DNA from 2 places in the Solibacillus sp. FSL W7-1464 genome. Region 1 is predicted to be linked to the other one. Evidence: a T-box and tRNA genes for the amino acid it is inferred to sense, from the RefSeq annotation. Region 1 holds a T-box; the other holds one or more tRNA genes.

The links. A T-box is a leader RNA that pairs with one kind of tRNA and senses whether it is charged. The one in region 1 lies ahead of tyrS (tyrosine--tRNA ligase), so its partner is inferred to be a tRNA-Tyr.
Region 2: it encodes a tRNA-Tyr, which carries the amino acid that the T-box ahead of tyrS (tyrosine--tRNA ligase) is inferred to sense. The anticodon was not compared.

What each region holds. Positions count from the first base shown of each region.
Region 1 covers NZ_JBBORC010000001.1:2,808,942-2,821,644, forward strand. The annotation lists gene MKZ25_RS13855 (PstS family phosphate ABC transporter substrate-binding protein) at 1-1,130, opposite strand, end outside; gene tyrS (tyrosine--tRNA ligase) at 1,224-2,495, opposite strand; T-box leader at 2,569-2,774, opposite strand; gene MKZ25_RS13865 (transglycosylase domain-containing protein) at 2,876-5,746, shown strand; gene MKZ25_RS13870 (acetylornithine transaminase) at 5,799-6,950, opposite strand; gene argB (acetylglutamate kinase) at 6,947-7,723, opposite strand; gene argJ (bifunctional ornithine acetyltransferase/N-acetylglutamate synthase) at 7,686-8,909, opposite strand; gene argC (N-acetyl-gamma-glutamyl-phosphate reductase) at 9,107-10,141, opposite strand; gene acsA (acetate--CoA ligase) at 10,340-12,067, opposite strand; gene MKZ25_RS13895 (GNAT family N-acetyltransferase) at 12,232-12,703, shown strand, end outside.
Region 2 covers NZ_JBBORC010000001.1:3,303,990-3,312,009, forward strand. The annotation lists gene MKZ25_RS16485 (methyl-accepting chemotaxis protein) at 1-657, opposite strand, end outside; gene MKZ25_RS16490 (S66 peptidase family protein) at 896-1,807, opposite strand; gene MKZ25_RS16495 (DMT family transporter) at 1,936-2,814, shown strand; gene nagB (glucosamine-6-phosphate deaminase) at 2,859-3,590, opposite strand; tRNA gene MKZ25_RS16505 (tRNA-Leu) at 4,051-4,131, opposite strand; tRNA gene MKZ25_RS16510 (tRNA-Cys) at 4,176-4,249, opposite strand; tRNA gene MKZ25_RS16515 (tRNA-Gly) at 4,255-4,329, opposite strand; tRNA gene MKZ25_RS16520 (tRNA-Gln) at 4,341-4,415, opposite strand; tRNA gene MKZ25_RS16525 (tRNA-His) at 4,443-4,518, opposite strand; tRNA gene MKZ25_RS16530 (tRNA-His) at 4,558-4,633, opposite strand; tRNA gene MKZ25_RS16535 (tRNA-Trp) at 4,666-4,739, opposite strand; tRNA gene MKZ25_RS16540 (tRNA-Tyr) at 4,750-4,833, opposite strand; tRNA gene MKZ25_RS16545 (tRNA-Thr) at 4,840-4,915, opposite strand; tRNA gene MKZ25_RS16550 (tRNA-Phe) at 4,925-5,000, opposite strand; tRNA gene MKZ25_RS16555 (tRNA-Asp) at 5,021-5,096, opposite strand; tRNA gene MKZ25_RS16560 (tRNA-Met) at 5,100-5,174, opposite strand; tRNA gene MKZ25_RS16565 (tRNA-Val) at 5,193-5,268, opposite strand; tRNA gene MKZ25_RS16570 (tRNA-Glu) at 5,298-5,372, opposite strand; tRNA gene MKZ25_RS16575 (tRNA-Ser) at 5,385-5,476, opposite strand; tRNA gene MKZ25_RS16580 (tRNA-Asn) at 5,486-5,561, opposite strand; rRNA gene rrf (5S ribosomal RNA) at 5,576-5,691, opposite strand; rRNA gene MKZ25_RS16590 (23S ribosomal RNA) at 5,811-8,020, opposite strand, start outside.

The DNA of each region.
Region 1 (12,703 bases):
AATGCCTGTCCTTCTTCCGAAAGCACCCAATCCACCAGTTTCTTAACATTTCCTGTTGGCTCTCCTGCTGTCACAATATAAAATTCGGAAGCGATCGGATACGAATTATTCCGAATCGTTTCTCTTGTCGGGGCAACTCCGCCAATTTCCAAAAGTTTGATCTCTTTATTTTTAACCATCTCATTTGAATAGTAGCGGAAAGTATAACCTATTGCATTTTTATAATTTTTATACTGGGAAACTTCATTGATAATTCCGCCCATTCCTGTCGCTATATCTTCAGTTGGCGCTTCCATCAATGGGGTATCCCCCATTAGCCGTTGCAGTGCTGTTTGCGATCCGCTGTCCTGAGGTCTTTGGAACGCCCGGATTGCATCATCTTTTCCGCCCACTTCTGACCAGTTTGTAATTTCTCCGGCATAGATTGCTTTAATTTGATCGAGTGATAAACGATTGACATTATTTTTACTGTTGACGAAAAAGACAAATGCTTCTTTTCCGATTGGCGTCATATGAAGTGTAATCCCCCGTTGTTTCGCCTGGTTAATTTGTGCATCGGAAGGGCCCGCTGCAAAAATCATATCCGTATTTCCGAAAATCAGATTTGTATAGGCTTCATGCGTCTGGTTGACCACAACTTCACTCTCGTAAGGATTGTATTCTTTTTCCGGATATACATGCTCTGTAATGGCGGCATACAATGGATACAATGCCGTTGCGCCATCGATTTTCGGTAAAGGTTCCTCCAGCTTTAAAGTCGGCTTTTTCTCCAATTGAACTAGTTTATTTTTGTCAGTAAATGGCTCATACTGATAAATATCCACTTCCGCGTCAACAGTCGGCACTCTATTATCGAACCACTTATAAACAGGTTGGACCGAACTGGCGACTAAGACGATTCCGGCGACTGCCCAATAGATTTTTACACGTTTACTGTTATTATAAAATACATTAAAAGTCACAAGCACATAACCAATATATATTATGAATGCAGCGGAAATTACTAACGGGATATAATGAAACTTGCCGCTAAACGCAACAAAAAATAGCACTATGAAAGTAAAAAAACAAACAGTCAGCAAGACAAATATTGAAATGACAATTTTCCCTAAATACGATTTATTTTCCATTACTATCCCCCCTAACCTATACGTTCTTTATGAAACAAGAAATTCCTTTAAAAAAACGTCTTGGAATACTGCATTCCAAGACGTTTTAATTAATTAAGCAAATTTAACCATATGGTATTTCTTCTTACCCCGACGGATAATAGCAAATGCATCTTCCAAACGGTCTTTCGCATCCATTACATATTCCAGATCGGTAATTTTTTCACCGTTCACACTAATCGCTCCATTAGTAACATCTTCACGTGCTTGACGTTTCGATGAGGAAATCCCTGCTTCTACGATTAATTCCACGATATTTTTATCCTCTTTTGCCACTTCTACAGAAGGTACACCAGAGAAGGCTACTTTCATTTCTTCTACTGATAATGCTTTTAAATCACCAGAGAATAATGCTTTTGTAATACGCTCTGCTGCTTCCAAACCTTCTTCACCGTGAATCAGACGTGTCATTTCTTCAGCCAACGCTTTTTGAGCTTTACGTAAATGCGGCTCTTCTTCGACACTTACTGCCAGCCCTTCAATCTCTTCACGTGTCAGGAATGTGAAGATTTTCAGGTATTTCACAACATCTGCATCCGCTGTGTTGATCCAGAACTGGTAGAACTCGTATGGTGATGTTTTGGCAGCATCCAGCCATACAGCACCACCCGCTGTTTTCCCGAATTTTGTACCGTCCGCTTTTGTTACAAGCGGAATTGTAATGCCGAATGCCTTCGCATTATCATCATGAGTTTTACGAATCATTTCCAAGCCCGTTGTAATATTGCCCCATTGATCCGAACCACCTACTTGAATACGAACGTTGTGGTGATCGTATAAGTGATTGAAGTCAATACCTTGGATTAATGTGTATGCAAATTCAGTGAATGAAATACCCGAATCCAGGCGTGATGCAACCGTATCTTTATTTAAGATGTAGTTAACATTGATCAGTTTCCCGTAGTCACGAAGGAAGTCGATTAATGTCATTGGACCGACCCAGTCATGATTGTTTACAAGAACAGCGCTGTTTGCCGCATCCGATGAAAAGTCGAATAAGCGCTCCATTTGCTTTTTAAGGCCTTGTACATTTTTTTCGATTTGGTCCATCGTCTGTAATTGACGCTCTTCAGAACGGCCAGATGGATCCCCTACTGTGCCTGTCGCTCCACCAACTAATAAAATCGGTGTATGACCTGCTTTTTGGAAACGACGTAATGTGAGCAATGGCACGATATGCCCGATATGCATCGAATCCGCTGTCGGGTCAACACCTACGTATAGGGAAACCTTTTCCTCGTTTAACAGCTTTTCCATACCTTCCGCGTCTGTTTGCTGGTATAACAGTCCGCGCCATTCCAAATCTTGCAGTAATTCGTTTTTCATTTGTTTTCTCTCCTTTTACATGATGCGTCATTTACTTGTAAGGAAACGAAAAACGTCCCTACACGCAAATGCATGCAGGGACGTCAAATTATTATTTAACGCGGTACCACCCGGCTTGAAGAAATTTCAGTCTTTCTTCCACTTTAAGCGTCTATAACGTGACGACCCGTTCAGGCTCCAAGTACGTAATTCATAAATGCGCTATGTCTAGCTTTCACCAACCGCTAGCTCTCTATGCAGGGAACACATTTACTACTGCAAACTCTTCGTTGCCGGAAATTTATATTTCTATTCTACCTAGAATATAGTTGATGTCAATATTTATATTCGCTTATATCTCAAATATGCTATAATAAACAAGATTTTAGGAGGTCGATGATGTGAGAGAATGGCTCGAAAAATTAAATAAAAAAATCGAAATCCTTGCTTCTTCAGAACGAATGCGCTACATCCGAATTGGAGGCGGTGTATTCTGGAATTTAACATTGCTGGCGATTATTTTTACAGCTGCGACACTGTTGTTTGTCGGAGGTGTCGGCGCAGGTTACTTCGCATCATTAACAAAGGATGAACCTTTGCGATCGAAAGAAGAAATGCGCGAACAAATTTTCAGCTATGAAGAAACAAGTGAACTTTATTTTGCGAACGATATTTACATAGGAAAAATCCGAACTGATTTAGACCGACGTGAAACATCGCTTGCCAATATATCCCCATCCTTAATTAATGCTGTACTTGCTACAGAGGATGAATATTTCCGGGAACATACCGGGATTGTACCAAAAGCAGTATTACGTGGATTACTGCAGGACGTATCCAACTCGTCAACACAGACAGGTGGCTCTACCCTTACACAACAATTAATAAAAAACCAAATATTAACGAATGAAGTTTCATACGAACGTAAAGCAAAGGAAATTTTACTTGCGTATCGTTTGGAACATTTTATGACAAAAGAAGAAATACTTGAAGCATATTTAAATATTATTCCGTACGGCCGAAACTCTTCAGGTCGTAATATTGCCGGCATCGAAACGGCTGCACAAGGTATTTTTGGTGTGTCCGCATCTAAACTAAACTTACCGCAGGCAGCTTATATTGCCGGCATCCCACAGGCACCTTTCACATACACACCTTTTACAAATAAAGGCGAGCAAAAAAGTGCGGAAGGGATACAGCCGGGCATTGACCGTATGAAAACGGTCCTTTATCGCATGCAGGAAGCAGGCTATATTACTGAAAAAGAGTATAACGAAGCAATTGCCTATGATATTACACAAGACTTCAAAGGTTATGAAATCCGTCCCGAAGAAAAATATCCTTGGTTGACTGCTGAGCTTGAGCTGCGTTCGAAAGAAATTTTCGCGGAAATACTCGCTGAAAAAGACGGTATTGACCCGGACCGTTTAAAAGAAGAAGAAAATTTAAAAGAAAAGTATACAATACTGGCTGACCGTACAATACGTTCCGGCGGTTATCGTATTTACTCAACGATCAATAAAGAAATGTATGATGCGATGAGAAAAGTGACGGAAGAATTCACTTTATATGGACAAACATATAAGAAAAAAGAAAAAGATCCGGAAACAGGCGAAGAAATCGAAGTGGATGTTCCCGTACAAACCGGAAGTATTGTTATTGATAATAAAACCGGCCGCATACTAAGTTTCGTCGGGGGACGCGACCATACTATCACACAAGTAAATCATGCAACGAATGCCTTCCGTTCAAACGGATCGACAATGAAGCCGTTACTTGCCTATGCACCGGCACTCGATTATGGTTTCATCGGTGCAGGAAGTCCAGTTGTCGATGTAAAATTTGTACGTCCAACTGACGGCTATGACCCTATAAACTATAACCCGAATCAGGAATTGGGAATTATACCAGCAAGACAGGCCGTTGCATCATCTCAAAACTTGGCCGTCCTTCGTTTATATGATTCCATTTTAGATCGTCGACCGGCAACCTATCTGGAAAAAATGGGCTTCTCTAAATTACAGCCGCAAGATTATGAAAACCTCTCTACCGTTCTTGGCGGTTTGAATATCGGGGCTTCAGTTGAAGAAAATACAAATGCTTATGCAACATTTGCCAATAACGGACAATTTATCGATGCATATATGATTGAACGCATTGAAGATCTGGACGGCAATATTGTTTATGAACATGAAGTTGCTCCGGTTGATGTATTTGCACCGGAAACAGCATATATAATGACCGATATGCTGCGCGATGTTATGAAGCCGGGTGGTACAGCTACATTGGCGAAAAGTCAGCTGAAATTCTCGTCTGACTTCGCTGCAAAATCGGGTACAACGCAGGACCATAACGATGTCTGGCTAGTCGGTTACAACCCGAATATTTCGGTAGGAGTCTGGATGGGTTATGAAAAGCAGCGTACCCTAAATGTATTCAATAACCGTTACCAGCATCCAAGTAACCGGGTGAACCGTTTATGGGCAAATTATCTGAATACACTTTATGACATCAACCCGGAACTCGTAGGTACGAAAGAAACATTCAAAAAACCTGAAGGCGTTGTGACAAGATCATTTTGTGGCATTTCTGGCCTGGCACCTTCTACTTCTTGTGCCAATGCCGGTTTAGTCACTTCCGATTTATTTAATAAAAATGTATTTTTACCGACACAGCCTGATGATAGCTTTGTATCTTCCACATCAGTTGTTATTAACGGCAACACATATGCTGCATTACCGAATACACCTACTGAATTTGTCCAAATGAGCGGTTTCGGATTAAATCAGGCCTTCGTTGACCGTATGTTAGGTTGGCTTGGTGGAGATGCATCAAAATTATTGTCATTCAGTTCAGGCAAGGGCGTTGTAACCGGTGCTCCATTCTCGGCAGACAGTGCACCGCCGCAATCTGTATTTGCGACATTGGCAAACGGTTCACTTTCATGGTCAGCTTCACCATCAAATGATGTTGTTGGCTATCGCGTGTACAGTGTGTCCGGCCAGGGAAGGTCACTTGTACGTTCATTAAAGTCTTATGAAGGTTACCGGGTTCCTGTTTCCCCAGGCGTTCGCTATATCGTTGTAGCGGTCGATATTACAGGATTGGAATCAGGCGCTTCGAACGAAGTCGGAGAAATTGTGGAAACTGCTCCACCTGCTCCACCGGAAACAGAAGAAGAAAATGTTGAACCTGAAGAAATAATCGAAGAACCTGAAGAACTCGATGAAATTGAGGTTGACGTTGATCCTGCTGAACCATCAGGAGAATAATATCAAAAAATCTCACCAACTAGAAAAAAGTTGGTGAGATTTTTTATTGCAATTAAATTGATACATGTTCCTCTTTTAATACATCTTTTAATAAATTAACCGCTTCATCGATTTCTTGTTCGCTAACCGTTAAAGGTGGTAATAGACGAATCACTTTCGGGCCGGCTGCAACCGTTAATAGACCCGCTTTATCCAATGCGGCAACATATGGTGCGACATCTTCGCCACCAAGGCTCAGACCAAGCATTAGGCCTTTACCCTGAACCGAATATTTATCTTCCGGAAAAGCTTCTTCCAGTTTTTTAATTAAATATGCCGATTTTTGTTCAACATTATCCAAAAAGGCATCATCGAATATTTGATCGATAACTGTTTGTGCAACGGCCACACCCAATGGATTCCCGCCGAATGTTGTACCGTGTGTCCCGGCACTAAACGTGTTAAACAGCTTTTCTGTCCCGAGAATCCCCCCAATCGGGAAACCGCCACCGAGACCTTTTGCCATTGAAACAATATCCGGTTTGATGGCTGTCTGCTCAAATGCAAAACGTGTCCCTGTACGTCCGATGCCTGTTTGTACTTCATCAACAATGACTAAAATATCCGATGATTGCTGAATTTCATGAATAGCTTTCGCGAACTCATCCGTTGCAGGATTTACTCCGCCTTCACCTTGAATCATTTCAAGCATAATTGCAGCAGTATCTGCATCAACTGCAGCTTTTAATGCTTCGACATCATTAAACGGCAATGTAATAAACTCGCTTACTAAAGGGCCGAAGCCGTTACGTACTTTATCTTGTCCGGTTGCACTCATCGCACCAAATGTACGTCCGTGAAAGCTCTGTTCAAACACAATAATCTTATGTTTTCCTGTATGTTTACGTGCTAATTTAATAGCTGCTTCATTCGCCTCTGCACCACTATTACAGAAAAATGCATACGATAAATGCAAATCTTTCACTAATGATGCAGCAAGTTTTTCCTGTCCCGGACTTTCAAATAAGTTACTAATATGCCACAGTTTCTGACTTTGTTTTTGAATCGCTTCAACGATTGATGGATGTGCATGCCCTAAACTACAAACAGCAATGCCGCTCGTGAAATCTAAATATCTTTTCCCTGTCGTATCGAATACTTCTGTTCCTTTTCCTTCGACAATAGCAAAAGGTCTTCTCGCGTAATTTTGGAATAATGCACTCATTTCACTAGCTCCTCACTTAAAATAGTCGTCCCGGTTAAAGTCTCATTGACAATTTGTACAGAAGGTATACCCGCCTTCAAACAATTAAGAGCGCCTTGCACTTTCGGAATCATTCCGCCGTAAATATGCCCTTCGTCAATCCATTGTTCGATTAAGCCTGGTGTCACTTCTTTCTGGTATTCATCCTGTATGCGAATACCGGCGACATCCGTCACAAGCAGGAGACAATCCGCCTCAACGGCCAATGCAATTTCACTTGCCACTGTATCGCCGTTAATGTTCAGCGCCTGCCCATCCTTTGTTGCACCGATACATGCAATGACAGGTACAATTCCAGCATCTATCAAAGAGTTTAACATATTAATATTAACATGCTTCACTTCGCCTACATATGCGTAAGTTTCATAATCTAAATATTCACTTTCCAGCAGCCCGCCATCAAAACCATTGAGTCCGATAGCAGAAATATTCGCTGAATGGAGCTCATGGACGAGCAAAGGATTTACTTTCCCAATTAAAGTTGACTGCACAATACCGATCATTTCTTCACTCGTTACACGCAGTCCGTTTACTGTATGGGACTGAATTCCGGCAGCGGCTAATTCGCGGTTAATTGCAGGACCTCCGCCATGTGTAATAATGAGTTGGATTCCTTGTTCCTGCAATGCTTTGAAATTGCGAAAGAAGGCCTCGTTAAGACCTTCTAATGTGCTGCCACCAAGCTTGATGACCATTTTACGAGCGGTATGATGCGTTGATTTGAACGTAGTCATAAGTCAAGTCACACCCCCATGCAAACCCGTGCCCTTTACCGACTTCCAGTGACACATATATTTTTACTTCATGCTGTTTTAAAATTTCGATGAGCTCTTCTTCCGAAAATTTGATTGGTTCGCCGTTTTCCACCATTGTTGCTCCACCGATTTTAATTGTAATTTTATCGGGATCGATTACAGCGCCAGAATAGCCAACTGCTGCAATAATACGCCCCCAGTTTGCATCACAGCCAAACACTGCTGTTTTTACAAGTGGTGAACCTACTACTGTTTTTGCGATTTTACGAGCTTCTTCATCTGAAACCGCTCCATCCACTTCTACTTCAATCAGCTTTGTCGCGCCTTCCCCATCACGTGCAATTGACTTTGCTAAATCTTCTGCTACAAGACGCAGTGCTGTGTAAAAGTTTTCCCAGTCAGGATGTGCAGGAGATAGCGGTTCATTTCCTGCTAAACCGTTTGCCATTACAATAACCGTATCGTTCGTTGATGTATCACCATCAACTGTAATCGAGTTGAATGTGCAATCCGTTACACTCGATAATGCTTTTTGCAGCTCTTCTGATTCAATATTGGCATCTGTTGTAATAAACCCGAGCATTGTCGCCATATTCGGTTCAATCATGCCTGAGCCTTTAGCCGTTCCTGAAACAATTATTTCCTTGCCGTCAATGATCGTTGCATAAGTTGTATTTTTCATTACTGTATCCGTCGTTAAAATTGCCTGGGAAAAATCAATCCCGCTTTCAAGCTTTGAATCCGGATTTAAAAGCTCTACACCTTTTTTTACGGGTTCCATTTTCATTATTTCCCCGATGACACCTGTAGAGGCTACTCCTACCAGATTAGATGCGATGCCAAGCTTTTGTGCGGCAAGCAGTTGCATTTCATATGCATCCAATAGTCCTTGTTTGCCTGTGCATGCATTGGCATTTCCTGAATTTACGATGATCGCCTGCATTTTTTTCGATTCATAAACAACTTCTTTTGTTACTTTCAGCGGTGCTGCCTGGACTGCATTTGTCGTAAATACACCGGCAACGCTAGCTGGTACTTCGCTTATTAAAATTGCTAAATCTTTTTTCTTATGTTTAAGTCCGCAATGAACACCTGCTGCAGTAAACCCTTTTGGCGATACGATATTTTTGCTTGATAATTTTTTCATCTCTATTGTTGAAGTCATCTAATGACCCTCCCCTAATTGTCCACGTCATAATATACGGGTGATTTCCATTCCAGGTCGGACGCTTTCCGCCGAGGATGGCGGCAATTTATTGCGGCCACCGCAGAAGCAGCGTCCTGATGAATGAGAAGGCACAATCCACTCGCCTCCCCTCCATTCCGATCAACTTGTTTTTCATTTTTTCTTATCTTGATAAATTAAATAAAATACGGAACGAGTTGTAAGCCCGTTTGCTGCGGGAGACCGAATTGAACATTCATGTTCTGAATTGCCTGCCCCGCTGCTCCTTTAACCAAATTATCGATCACACCGACAATCGTTGCCCGATTTGTCCTTTCATCGAGCTTCACGTATATGTCGCAATAGTTCGAACCTTTTACGCGATTTGTTCCTATTGCGGAAGCTTCTTGAATGACACGGACAAATGGATGGTCTTTATACGTTTCTGTTAAACAGTCCACTAATTGTGCTTGTGTCACACCTTCAGTTACTTGAGCATAGGAAGTTGCTAAAATACCTCGTGTCATCGGGACTAGATGTGTATTAAACGTGATTGTTGTTTCAATATCGGTAAACATTGAAATCGCTTGTTCGATTTCGGGAATGTGCTGGTGTTCATTAATTTTATAAATCGAGAAGCTTTCATTTGCTTCACTGAAATGTGTTGCTTGTGAAGGTTTATTACCTGCCCCTGAAATTCCGCTCTTTGCATCAATGACCAGGAAGCCAGGGTCAATTAACCGATGTTTTATAAGAGGCAGGATAGATAATAATACGGCCGTCGGATAACAGCCCGGATTGGCAATTAAATCTGCCTTTTCTATAGCTGGCTCATTCCACTCCGTTAATCCGTACACACTTCGCGCCACTACTTCCTGTGGAGCCGGATTTTTTTTATACCATGTTTCATAGCTTGCTAAATTTTTCAGTCGGAAATCCCCTGATAAATCAATTAGTTTTGGTCCTCTCTCAACTAAAGACGGGAAAATCGTACTTGATACCCCCGAAGGTGTACTTGCAAAGACGACATCATATTCCGCCAATGCATCATCATCCAATTTGAGTAATGGCTGATTATAAATATCCGTTAAGTGTGGAAATTTATCCGAAAATTGAGTCCCTTCATCCGAGGAGGTAAATAATCCAATTTCTTCTATTTCCTTATGATTATGCAAAAATCGTAGTAGTTCTAATCCACCGTAACCTGTTGCACCAATAATACCTGCTTTCATGTTGTCACCCCGTCATTTTTATATGGCTAATACTTTTCTACGAATCTAAATGATAAAAATAAGTATAAGTATGTATAATTATTTAGTCAACTGTATTTTTATATAATTGTAGATTATTCTAAATTATCGTTCAATAATAATACAAAAAGGCGCCTACATATGTAAGCGCCCCGATTTAAGAAGTACCGGCATATAAAGTTAATCTTCCATTGTAGATAGATCGCCTGCCGGTAAGTCCAGTTCCCATGCTTTTAACACACGGCGCATTATTTTACCGCTTCGGGTTTTCGGCAGCTTATCTTTGAATTCAATTTCACGTGGTGCTGAATGGGCGGATAACCCTGTTTTTACAAAGTCCCGAATATTCGCTTCTAGCGTTTCGCTCGGCTCCACTCCTTCACGCAATGAAATAAATGCCTTAATAATTTCTCCTCGTACAGGATCTGGTTTTCCAATTACACCCGCTTCCACCACATCAGGATGTTCAAGCAGTTTACTTTCCACTTCAAATGGCCCAACCCGTTCTCCTGCCGTCATAATAACATCGTCCACGCGACCTTGAAACCAGAAGTAACCTTCCTCGTCCATAAATGCAGAATCTCCTGAAACATACCATTCTCCTTTTAAAAAATAAGATTCATAGCGTTCTGGATTACCCCAAATTTGCCGCATCATCGCAGGCCATCCTTTTTTGATCGCCAAATTCCCCATCGTATAAGGCGGTACTTCATTGCCTTGATCGTCTACAATCGTTGCATGAATACCCGGCACTGGTTTTCCCATTGAACCTGGCTTAATATCCATCGATGGATAGTTACAGATTATATGGCCTCCCGTTTCCGTCATCCACCATGTATCGTGAATACGATGGTTTAAAATCTCCATTCCCCACTTCACTACTTCCGGGTTCAATGGTTCACCGACCGATAAAACGTGACGAAGTGTAGAAAGGTTATATTTGCCGATAATATTCGGACCTGCACCCATCAACATCCGAAATGCAGTTGGCGCACTATACCATACCGTGACACCATATTCCTCAATTGCTCCATACCAGGCTTGCGGACTGAAGCGCCCCCCTATGACAACATTAGTCACACCGTTTAACCAAGGTCCAAAAATTCCGTAAGCTGTACCGGTCACCCAACCAGGATCGGCTGTGCACCAGTAAATATCGTCCTCCTTTAGATCCAGTACCCACTGTGCTGTCTGGTATTGCTGAACCATTGCATAATGGACTTGCAATACCCCTTTTGGTGCACCCGTTGAGCCGGATGTATAATGCAAAATGGAGCCATCTTCCTTATCGACCCATTCAATGTCAAAATCCCGAGATGCCTCTGCAAAGTATTTATTAAAATCTAAAATCTTATCCGTTTCTTCAATATTTTCCCCGACTACAAAGACCGTTTTTAAATGCGGTAGCTTTTCCAGCGGTACTCTGTTCAACAATTCAGGCGTTGTTATGATTGCTGTCGCCTCACTGTCCATTAAACGGTCATACACGGCACCTTCCATAAATGCTTCGAATAATGGACCTACTATTGCGCCAATCTTCAATGCACCAATTAAGCTGAAATAAAGTTCCGGCGAGCGCGGCATAAAAATAAAAATACGTTCACCTTTTTTTAAATCCGCCTTTTCTTTCAACACATTCGCCGCTTTATTCGAAAGACGTTTCATATCATAAAAAGAATATGCCTCATTCCGGCTCCCATCATTATAATAAAGAGCCACTTTGTTTTTGCGGTGTGTTGATGCATGCCGGTCAACTGCCTCATAAGCAATATTGACTTTCCCCGTTTCAAACCAAGAAAATGCTTTTTCACTATGTTGCCAATCATGATTTGCAGCTGTTTCCTCATAATTTTTTAAATTATGTTCCCCCGGAATAACTGCAAGCTTTTCCATTGTTTTCGTCCCCATGAAAAATCCCCTTTCATTAAAAACTACAATCATTTTACAATAAAAATACTATAATAGGCAAAATATTTAAAACTTTCAATCAATTTAGTTACATCTCGCGAATTTAAGCGTATTTTCGCATGAAATAGAGTATAATAGATGTATTAAAAGCAGGTGGTGTGATTATGATTCATGTGAAAAATTATTATAGTCTTGAATTCAAAACGGGGAATGGTAATGTTTTAGTAGAAGGACCCGTTTCTTCCGAAAAACTTGCTACCTACACATTACATGAAGATTTAAAAGCTTTTAGACCTTCCCATCAGCAGCATGAAGCACTTGTCGGAATTGCTAAGCTTGAAGAAGGGCGCATTGTTGTCATTCGGCAGGATAATATAATCGTCGGCTATGTTACGTACCTCTATCCGGATCCGCTGGAGCGCTGGTCAGAAGACCGGATTCCAAATATGATTGAGCTTGGTGCCATTGAAGTCATACCTGCTTTTAGAGGATCAGGTGCAGGCAAAAAATTATTGGAAGTATCATTTATGGATGATGCTTTGGAAGATTATTTAGTGATTACAACTGAATATTACTGGCATTGGGATTTAAAAGGAACAGGTTTATCTGTATGGGAATATCGGAATATGATGGAGA
Region 2 (8,020 bases), 490 kb from region 1:
CAAAGTATTAATATTTTCCAGTACTTGTTGAGACATGCCATTAACATTTTTCATCATATTTTTAATAATGTCAGCATGATTCTTTTCTTTTTTGTATTGCTGAATTGTATGTTTACGCACAAGAATTTGCGTGATGACAACCCCACTAGTCAACAATAGGAAGAAGGCATGGATCAGCAGTAATTTAAATGGATACTCAGTCAAACCGCACAATAATTCCGGTACAAAGAAATAGCCTAGTAGATGCTGAGCTACGAAAATCATTGTTGATACGACAACAATTTTAACACTTTCATAATAGCCTAATGCGGCCACCACCAGAAATACAGAAAAATGATATTCTACCAATCCGTGTCCGCTTGCGATGAGAGCTATACTTCCGATAGTTGCTGAAATAGCTGTGAACATAGGGATATATGTATGTGAACTGTTTTTTCTAAATAATATATAGGATGCAATAATCAGACCAATGGATATTGAAATTAAAGAAAAGATGATTGATGCATTCATTGGTGTTAAAGATGCTCCACGTGATTGTTCCAGCAAAGTATACGGTTCGATCCATCCAAAAACCCGATGTAAAAGAAATACGGCTACCGTAATGCCGCTCATAACAACTGAAAATAAAATCATTACTATATTTTTATTTTTATACATAATACAGACACCATTCCTCTCTTTATCTCATGATATAAAATTTATGTATATTCTTGAAAAAGCCTCCTTAATCTACTGCCTTACTATAATTTAACACAATACCCATTTTTATTCCTATATTTCGTTTAGAAAATTCAGATTAAAGTCTTACATAAAAACTTAAATAGAAGTATTTTTTACCTATAAATATAGAAAAAAGACAGATAACGGTAATTATCTGTCTGCTCTTTATAAATATTTACTCTACCCCAGGTAAAATTCTTAATGCCTTTTCATCTGCGTCCAAAATTACATCCACACCTAATGGAATCGCAATATTAGGTTTGCAGTGGCCAATTTTAAATCCTGCTAACACAGGTTTGTTAAATGGCTTCAAATACCCTTCTATTACCTTCAGTACATCTGCATAGCTGTATGTATCATCCGGCATATTAAAGTCCGCTATAGCAAAGCCTGCTGCAAGCTCCAGCTTTCTTGAAAGACGCAGCTGGTTCAGCATTAAATCAATTTGCTCAATTGTTTCCCCTATATCTTCAAGTAGTAATATTTTATTGCGCACATCAATTTCAAATTTCGTTCCAAGCGTACTGACAATACGGTTTAAATTTCCGCCTGTCAATTCGCCGCGTACAACTCCCGGTACAATTGCCGTAAGTGGTGAAATGCTATCTGTATACTGAATTTCAATCGGTTGGAACAGCTGCTGGAACATTTTTTTAGAAAGAGTATCCAGCTCCCCTTTTGGACTGGACATCATCGGGCCATGGAATGTCACTAAATTTGCAAACTCGTTTACTTGAGTGTGTAGAGCCGTCACATCGGAAAAGCCCCAAATAATTTTCGGATTGTCCTCGATTAATGGGTAACTTATTTTATCGATAATTCTTGAGACTCCATAGCCGCCTGTCACTAAAAAGACTGCCTTCACTTCCGGATCGACAATCATTTGATGGAAGTCTTTAATACGCTCCTCGTCGGAACCTGCCAAATAGCCTTCATAATCTTGCACTGTATTACCAAGCTTATATTTTAAACCTAGCTCATCTAAGAACGCTAATTTATCACCTAATGATTCTGTCTTAAGCGGACTGCTTAAATTTACTAATCCTACAGTATCGCCTTGCTGTAATCTTGCTGGTCGTATTTTCATTTTAATGACCTCCTTTTACTTCTGTCGCTATTGTATCATAGCGTTTTATGTAAAGCGCATTGCAAATTCCATGTGGTTGTCCCTATAATAGATAAAATCATTTTTCCAATATAAGGAGATGTACAAGTATGAAATTTCCACCACAGCTATTGCTCATTTTAGCTACTTTATTATGGGGCGGTAACTTTGTAATTGGCCGGGCTGTTTCCGGGGATATTCCTCCGATTACTCTAGCTTTTTTACGTTGGATTGTCGCCTTTCTCGTATTTTTCCCTATCGCCTACCAACGAACAAAAAAAGAATGGCCTGCGCTGAGACAGTATTGGGGTGCTGTCATTATTTTAGCACTAACAGGAGTTGCCGCATTCAATACACTCGTATATATCGGCCTGCATTATACAACGTCCATCAATGCATCATTAATGAATTCATCGACACCGATTATTATATACATACTGAGCTTCATCTTTTTAAAAGAACGCTTAACAAAATTTCAACTGCTCGGCACGCTTCTCTCTTTAGCCGGAGTGCTCTTTATTATATCTGGAGGTTCATTGCAAAGCCTGCTTACATTTTCTTTCAACAAAGGGGACTTAATCGTAGTAGTTGCGGTAGTATGTTGGAGTGTCTATTCATTACTCATTAAAAAGTATGCTGGGAAATTGCCAGGATACTCTACATTTTTAGTGACGATCGCAATCGGTGCCATTATGTTACTCCCGTTTGCAGTATTTGAACAACTTACATCGTCACAAGCAATCGTATGGAACGCTTCGACAATTGGGGCGATTATTTATGTGGGGCTCATTGCTTCAATTGTTGCCTTTTTAAGCTGGAACAATGGTGTGGTCTCATTAGGTGCGAACAAAGCGGGAATCTACCTGAACTTCATTCCACTATTCGCTGCAATCTTTGCCGTGCTGTTTTTAAATGAGCAACTCCTGCTTGCCCAAATAATTGGTGGGGTCGCTGTTATTGCCGGGGTATTTATTTCGACTATAAAATAAAAAGGAGTGCACATTGTATGCACTCCTTTATTTTATTTAACATCTTATTTAACATCTGTATAAATTACAGTCACATCCGGATGGTTGTGCAGAGCGCTTGCAGGAAAGTCTTCTGTTACTATCCCACTGCGCAAACGATCAAAGGCCTCTTGTTTTGATGCACCCGAAATTAATAATACAATCTTTTTAGAACTCAAGATTGTCTTGATACCCATTGTAATAGCATGTGTCGGAACATCGTCAATTGAGTCAAAATAAACTTGATTCGCTTCACGTGTAGACTGTGTGAGCTCTACAATATTTGTACCTAAATCAAAAGGAGTACCCGGCTCATTAAAACCGATATGTCCATTCACACCGATTCCTAAAAGCTGTACATCAATATTTCCTGCATCCTTTATCATCGCATCATATTCAGCTGCTGCCTTTTCTAAATTTGATTTATTACCTGCGGGTAAATAAATATTTTCCTGTTTTATATCAATATGATTAAACAGATGATGATCCATATAAAAATGGTAGCTCGATTCATTTGCCGGATTAATGCCGATATACTCATCCAGGTTAAAAGACTTGGCCTGTGCAAAGGATACCTCACCAGCTTTGTATGCTGCTACCAGCTCTTTATAAAAGCCTTCCGGAGTACCACCTGTAGCCATTCCAAATACCGTTGCACCATTCTTTTTTAATTGATCTATAAAAATTGTTGCGGCAATTTTACTCATCTCATCATAATTCGTCGCTTCAATCCATTTAAAGTTTGTTGCTACATTCATTTATTTAATTCCCTACTTCCTTACTAAAATACACATTTGTTATTATTTAAATAATATTTGCTGTGTTTTATCTTCCTTACATTATAATGTTCATTCTATAGTAAATATTTTTAAGAAGCTAGAAAAAAACGTATTATTTCCTATAAAAAAAGCTTGTACTGAAGCGAGGCTTAAACATATGTACTTAGCATATCTTTCGCAATTTTAAATATGAAAAACAGAGAAACCATTTTAATTCCTGAATAATATTATTATACTTTTAAACACTTTCAATGGATTAATGATTGCATGCATTCTAGGAAATCCATAAGCATTGTTACTGCGGTTGCAGCGTTATTATAAGAGCGGTAATGCAGGAGTAGATATTATACTACAATTCAATTACTGAAAGCATAAGCAAAAAACCCTTAAAGCCTAATTTAAAGGTTTTAAGGGTTTTTGATCTGTTGTATTGAACTGATACCGAGTGTGGGACTTGAACCCACACGCCTCGCGGCAACGGATTTTGAGTCCGTCGTGTCTGCCATTCCACCAACTCGGCAAAATAAGGTAAAAAAAAATCGGGTTTTCCGATTCAATAAAATATGGAGGCGGCAACCGGATTTGAACCGGTGGTAAAGGTGTTGCAGACCTGTGCCTTACCACTTGGCTATGCCGCCATGTTTGGAGCGGAAGACGAGGTTCGAACTCGCGACCCCCACCTTGGCAAGGTGGTGTTCTACCACTGAACTACTTCCGCAAATAAAAAAATGGCTGGGGTACCTGGATTCGAACCAGGGCATGACGGAATCAAAATCCGTTGCCTTACCGCTTGGCTATACCCCAATATTTAAATTTTTATATAGAATAGAATGGGGCGACTGATGGGAATCGAACCCACGAATGCCTGAACCACAATCAGGTGCGTTAACCACTTCGCCACAACCGCCACTATATTATAATTTTAATACTTAAACCTAAATAAAAATGGGGCGACTGATGGGAATCGAACCCACGAATGCCTGAACCACAATCAGGTGCGTTAACCACTTCGCCACAACCGCCACTATATTATTTTAAGTATTTTAAAGTTATTTGGCAGGGGCAGTAGGAATCGAACCCACACTGACGGTTTTGGAGACCGTAGTTCTACCTTTAAACTATGCCCCTATCAAAAGGATGGTGGAGGGGGACGGATTCGAACCGCCGAACCCTAAGGAGCGGATTTACAGTCCGCCGCGTTTAGCCACTTCGCTACCCCTCCAGGTAATGGTGCCGGCGAAAGGAGTCGAACCCTCGACCTACTGATTACAAGTCAGTTGCTCTACCAACTGAGCTACACCGGCAAAAAAATATGGTGGGTTTGGACGGAATCGAACCGCCGACACTTAGAGCTTCAATCTAATGCTCTACCAACTGAGCTACAAACCCACAATTTAATGTTTTAAAAATGGCGGTCCCGACCGGGATCGAACCGGCGATCTCCTGCGTGACAGGCAGGCATGTTAACCGCTACACCACGGGACCATTTGGTTGCGGGGGCAGGACTTGAACCTGCGACCTTCGGGTTATGAGCCCGACGAGCTACCACTGCTCCACCCCGCGATAATACTATTTGTTTAATGGTGGAGGATGACGGGCTCGAACCGCCGACCCCCTGCTTGTAAGGCAGGTGCTCTCCCAGCTGAGCTAATCCTCCAACGCTGGATACTTACTTATGTATCTTTTTGGTGACCCGTACGGGATTCGAACCCGTGTTACCGCCGTGAAAGGGCGGTGTCTTAACCACTTGACCAACGGGCCTCTAAATTTGCCTGGCGGAGAGTAAGGGATTTGAACCCTTGATGCAGGGTTACCCGCATACACGATTTCCAATCGTGCTCCTTCGGCCACTCGGACAACTCTCCAAGATTTAATGGCTCCGAAGGCAGGACTCGAACCTGCGACCTGCCGGTTAACAGCCGGATGCTCTACCAACTGAGCTACTTCGGAATAATTTTATAACAGCCTAGCGACGTCCTACTCTCACAGGGGGAAGCCCCCAACTACCATCGGCGCTAAAGAGCTTAACTTCCGTGTTCGGTATGGGAACGGGTGTGACCTCTTTGCCATCATCACTAGACTATTTATTCGAAAGACATTACTTATTATATCATACTTTTCATATTTGTCAAGTATTTTTTAATAAATTTTCATTCTTTCAAAACTGGATAAACGTTTCATTGAATTGAGCAATAAAATGTGGTTAAGTCCTCGACCGATTAGTATTCGTCAGCTGCATACGTCACCGCACTTCCACCTCGAACCTATCTACCTGATCGTCTTTCAGGGGTCTTACTTACTTGCGTAATGGGAAATCTCATCTTGAGGGGGGCTTCATGCTTAGATGCTTTCAGCACTTATCCCGTCCATACATAGCTACCCAGCGATGCCTTTGGCAAGACAACTGGTACACCAGCGGTATGTCCATCCCGGTCCTCTCGTACTAAGGACAGCTCCTCTCAAATTTCCTACGCCCACGACGGATAGGGACCGAACTGTCTCACGACGTTCTGAACCCAGCTCGCGTACCGCTTTAATGGGCGAACAGCCCAACCCTTGGGACCGACTACAGCCCCAGGATGCGATGAGCCGACATCGAGGTGCCAAACCTCCCCGTCGATGTGGACTCTTGGGGGAGATAAGCCTGTTATCCCCGGGGTAGCTTTTATCCGTTGAGCGATGGCCCTTCCATGCGGAACCACCGGATCACTAAGCCCGTCTTTCGACCCTGCTCGACTTGTAGGTCTCGCAGTCAAGCTCCCTTATGCCTTTACACTCTACGAATGATTTCCAACCATTCTGAGGGAACCTTTGGGCGCCTCCGTTACTCTTTAGGAGGCGACCGCCCCAGTCAAACTGTCCGCCTGACACTGTCTCCTACCCCGCTAAGGGGCATGGGTTAGAAGTTCAATACAACCAGGGTAGTATCCCACCGACGCCTCCTTCGAAGCTGGCGCTCCGAGATCTCTGGCTCCTACCTATCCTGTACAAGTTGTACCAAAATTCAATATCAGGCTACAGTAAAGCTCCACGGGGTCTTTCCGTCCTGTCGCGGGTAACCTGCATCTTCACAGGTACTATAATTTCACCGAGTCTCTCGTTGAGACAGTGCCCAGATCGTTACGCCTTTCGTGCGGGTCGGAACTTACCCGACAAGGAATTTCGCTACCTTAGGACCGTTATAGTTACGGCCGCCGTTTACTGGGGCTTCAATTCACAGCTTCGCTTGCGCTAACCGCTCCTCTTAACCTTCCAGCACCGGGCAGGCGTCAGCCCCTATACGTCACCTTACGGTTTTGCAGAGACCTGTGTTTTTGCTAAACAGTCGCCTGGGCCTATTCACTGCGGCTTCTCTAGGCTATGCACCCAAAGAAGCACCCCTTCTCCCGAAGTTACGGGGTCATTTTGCCGAGTTCCTTAACGAGAGTTCTCTCGCACACCTTAGGATTCTCTCCTCGACTACCTGTGTCGGTTTGCGGTACGGGCACCTCTCACCTCGATAGAGGCTTTTCTTGGCAGTGTGAAATCAGGAACTTCGCTCATACGAGCTCGTCATCACAGCTCAACGTTATAGTATGCGGATTTGCCTACATACACGCCTTACTGCTTGAACACGCGCAACCAACGGCGTGCTTACCCTATCCTACTGCGTCCCCCCATTTCTCAAACGGTGAGGAGGTGGTACAGGAATATCAACCTGTTGTCCATCGCCTACGCCTATCGGCCTCGGCTTAGGTCCCGACTAACCCTGAGCGGACGAGCCTTCCTCAGGAAACCTTAGTCATACGGTGCATGGGATTCTCACCCATGTTTCGCTACTCATACCGGCATTCTCACTTCTAACCGCTCCACCAGTCCTTCCGGTCTGACTTCAACGCTGTTAGAACGCTCTCCTACCACGCATACTCAAAGTATGCATCCACAGCTTCGGTGAATCGTTTAGCCCCGATACATTTTCGGCGCAGCGTCACTCGACCAGTGAGCTATTACGCACTCTTTAAATGATGGCTGCTTCTAAGCCAACATCCTGGTTGTCTAAGCAACGCCACATCCTTTTCCACTTAACGATTACTTGGGGACCTTAGCTGGTGGTCTGGGCTGTTTCCCTCTTGACTACGGATCTTATCACTCGCAGTCTGACTCCCGTGTATAAATATCCGGCATTCGGAGTTTGTCTGAATTCGGTAAAGCGAGATGCCCCCCTAGTCCAAACAGTGCTCTACCTCCGGTATTCTCAATCACGAGGCTAGCCCTAAAGCTATTTCGGAGAGAACCAGCTATCTCCAGGTTCGATTGGAATTTCTCCGCTACCCACACCTCATCCCCGCACTTTTCAACGTGCGTGGGTTCGGGCCTCCAGTGAGTGTTACCTCACCTTCACCCTGGACATGGGTAGATCACCTGGTTTC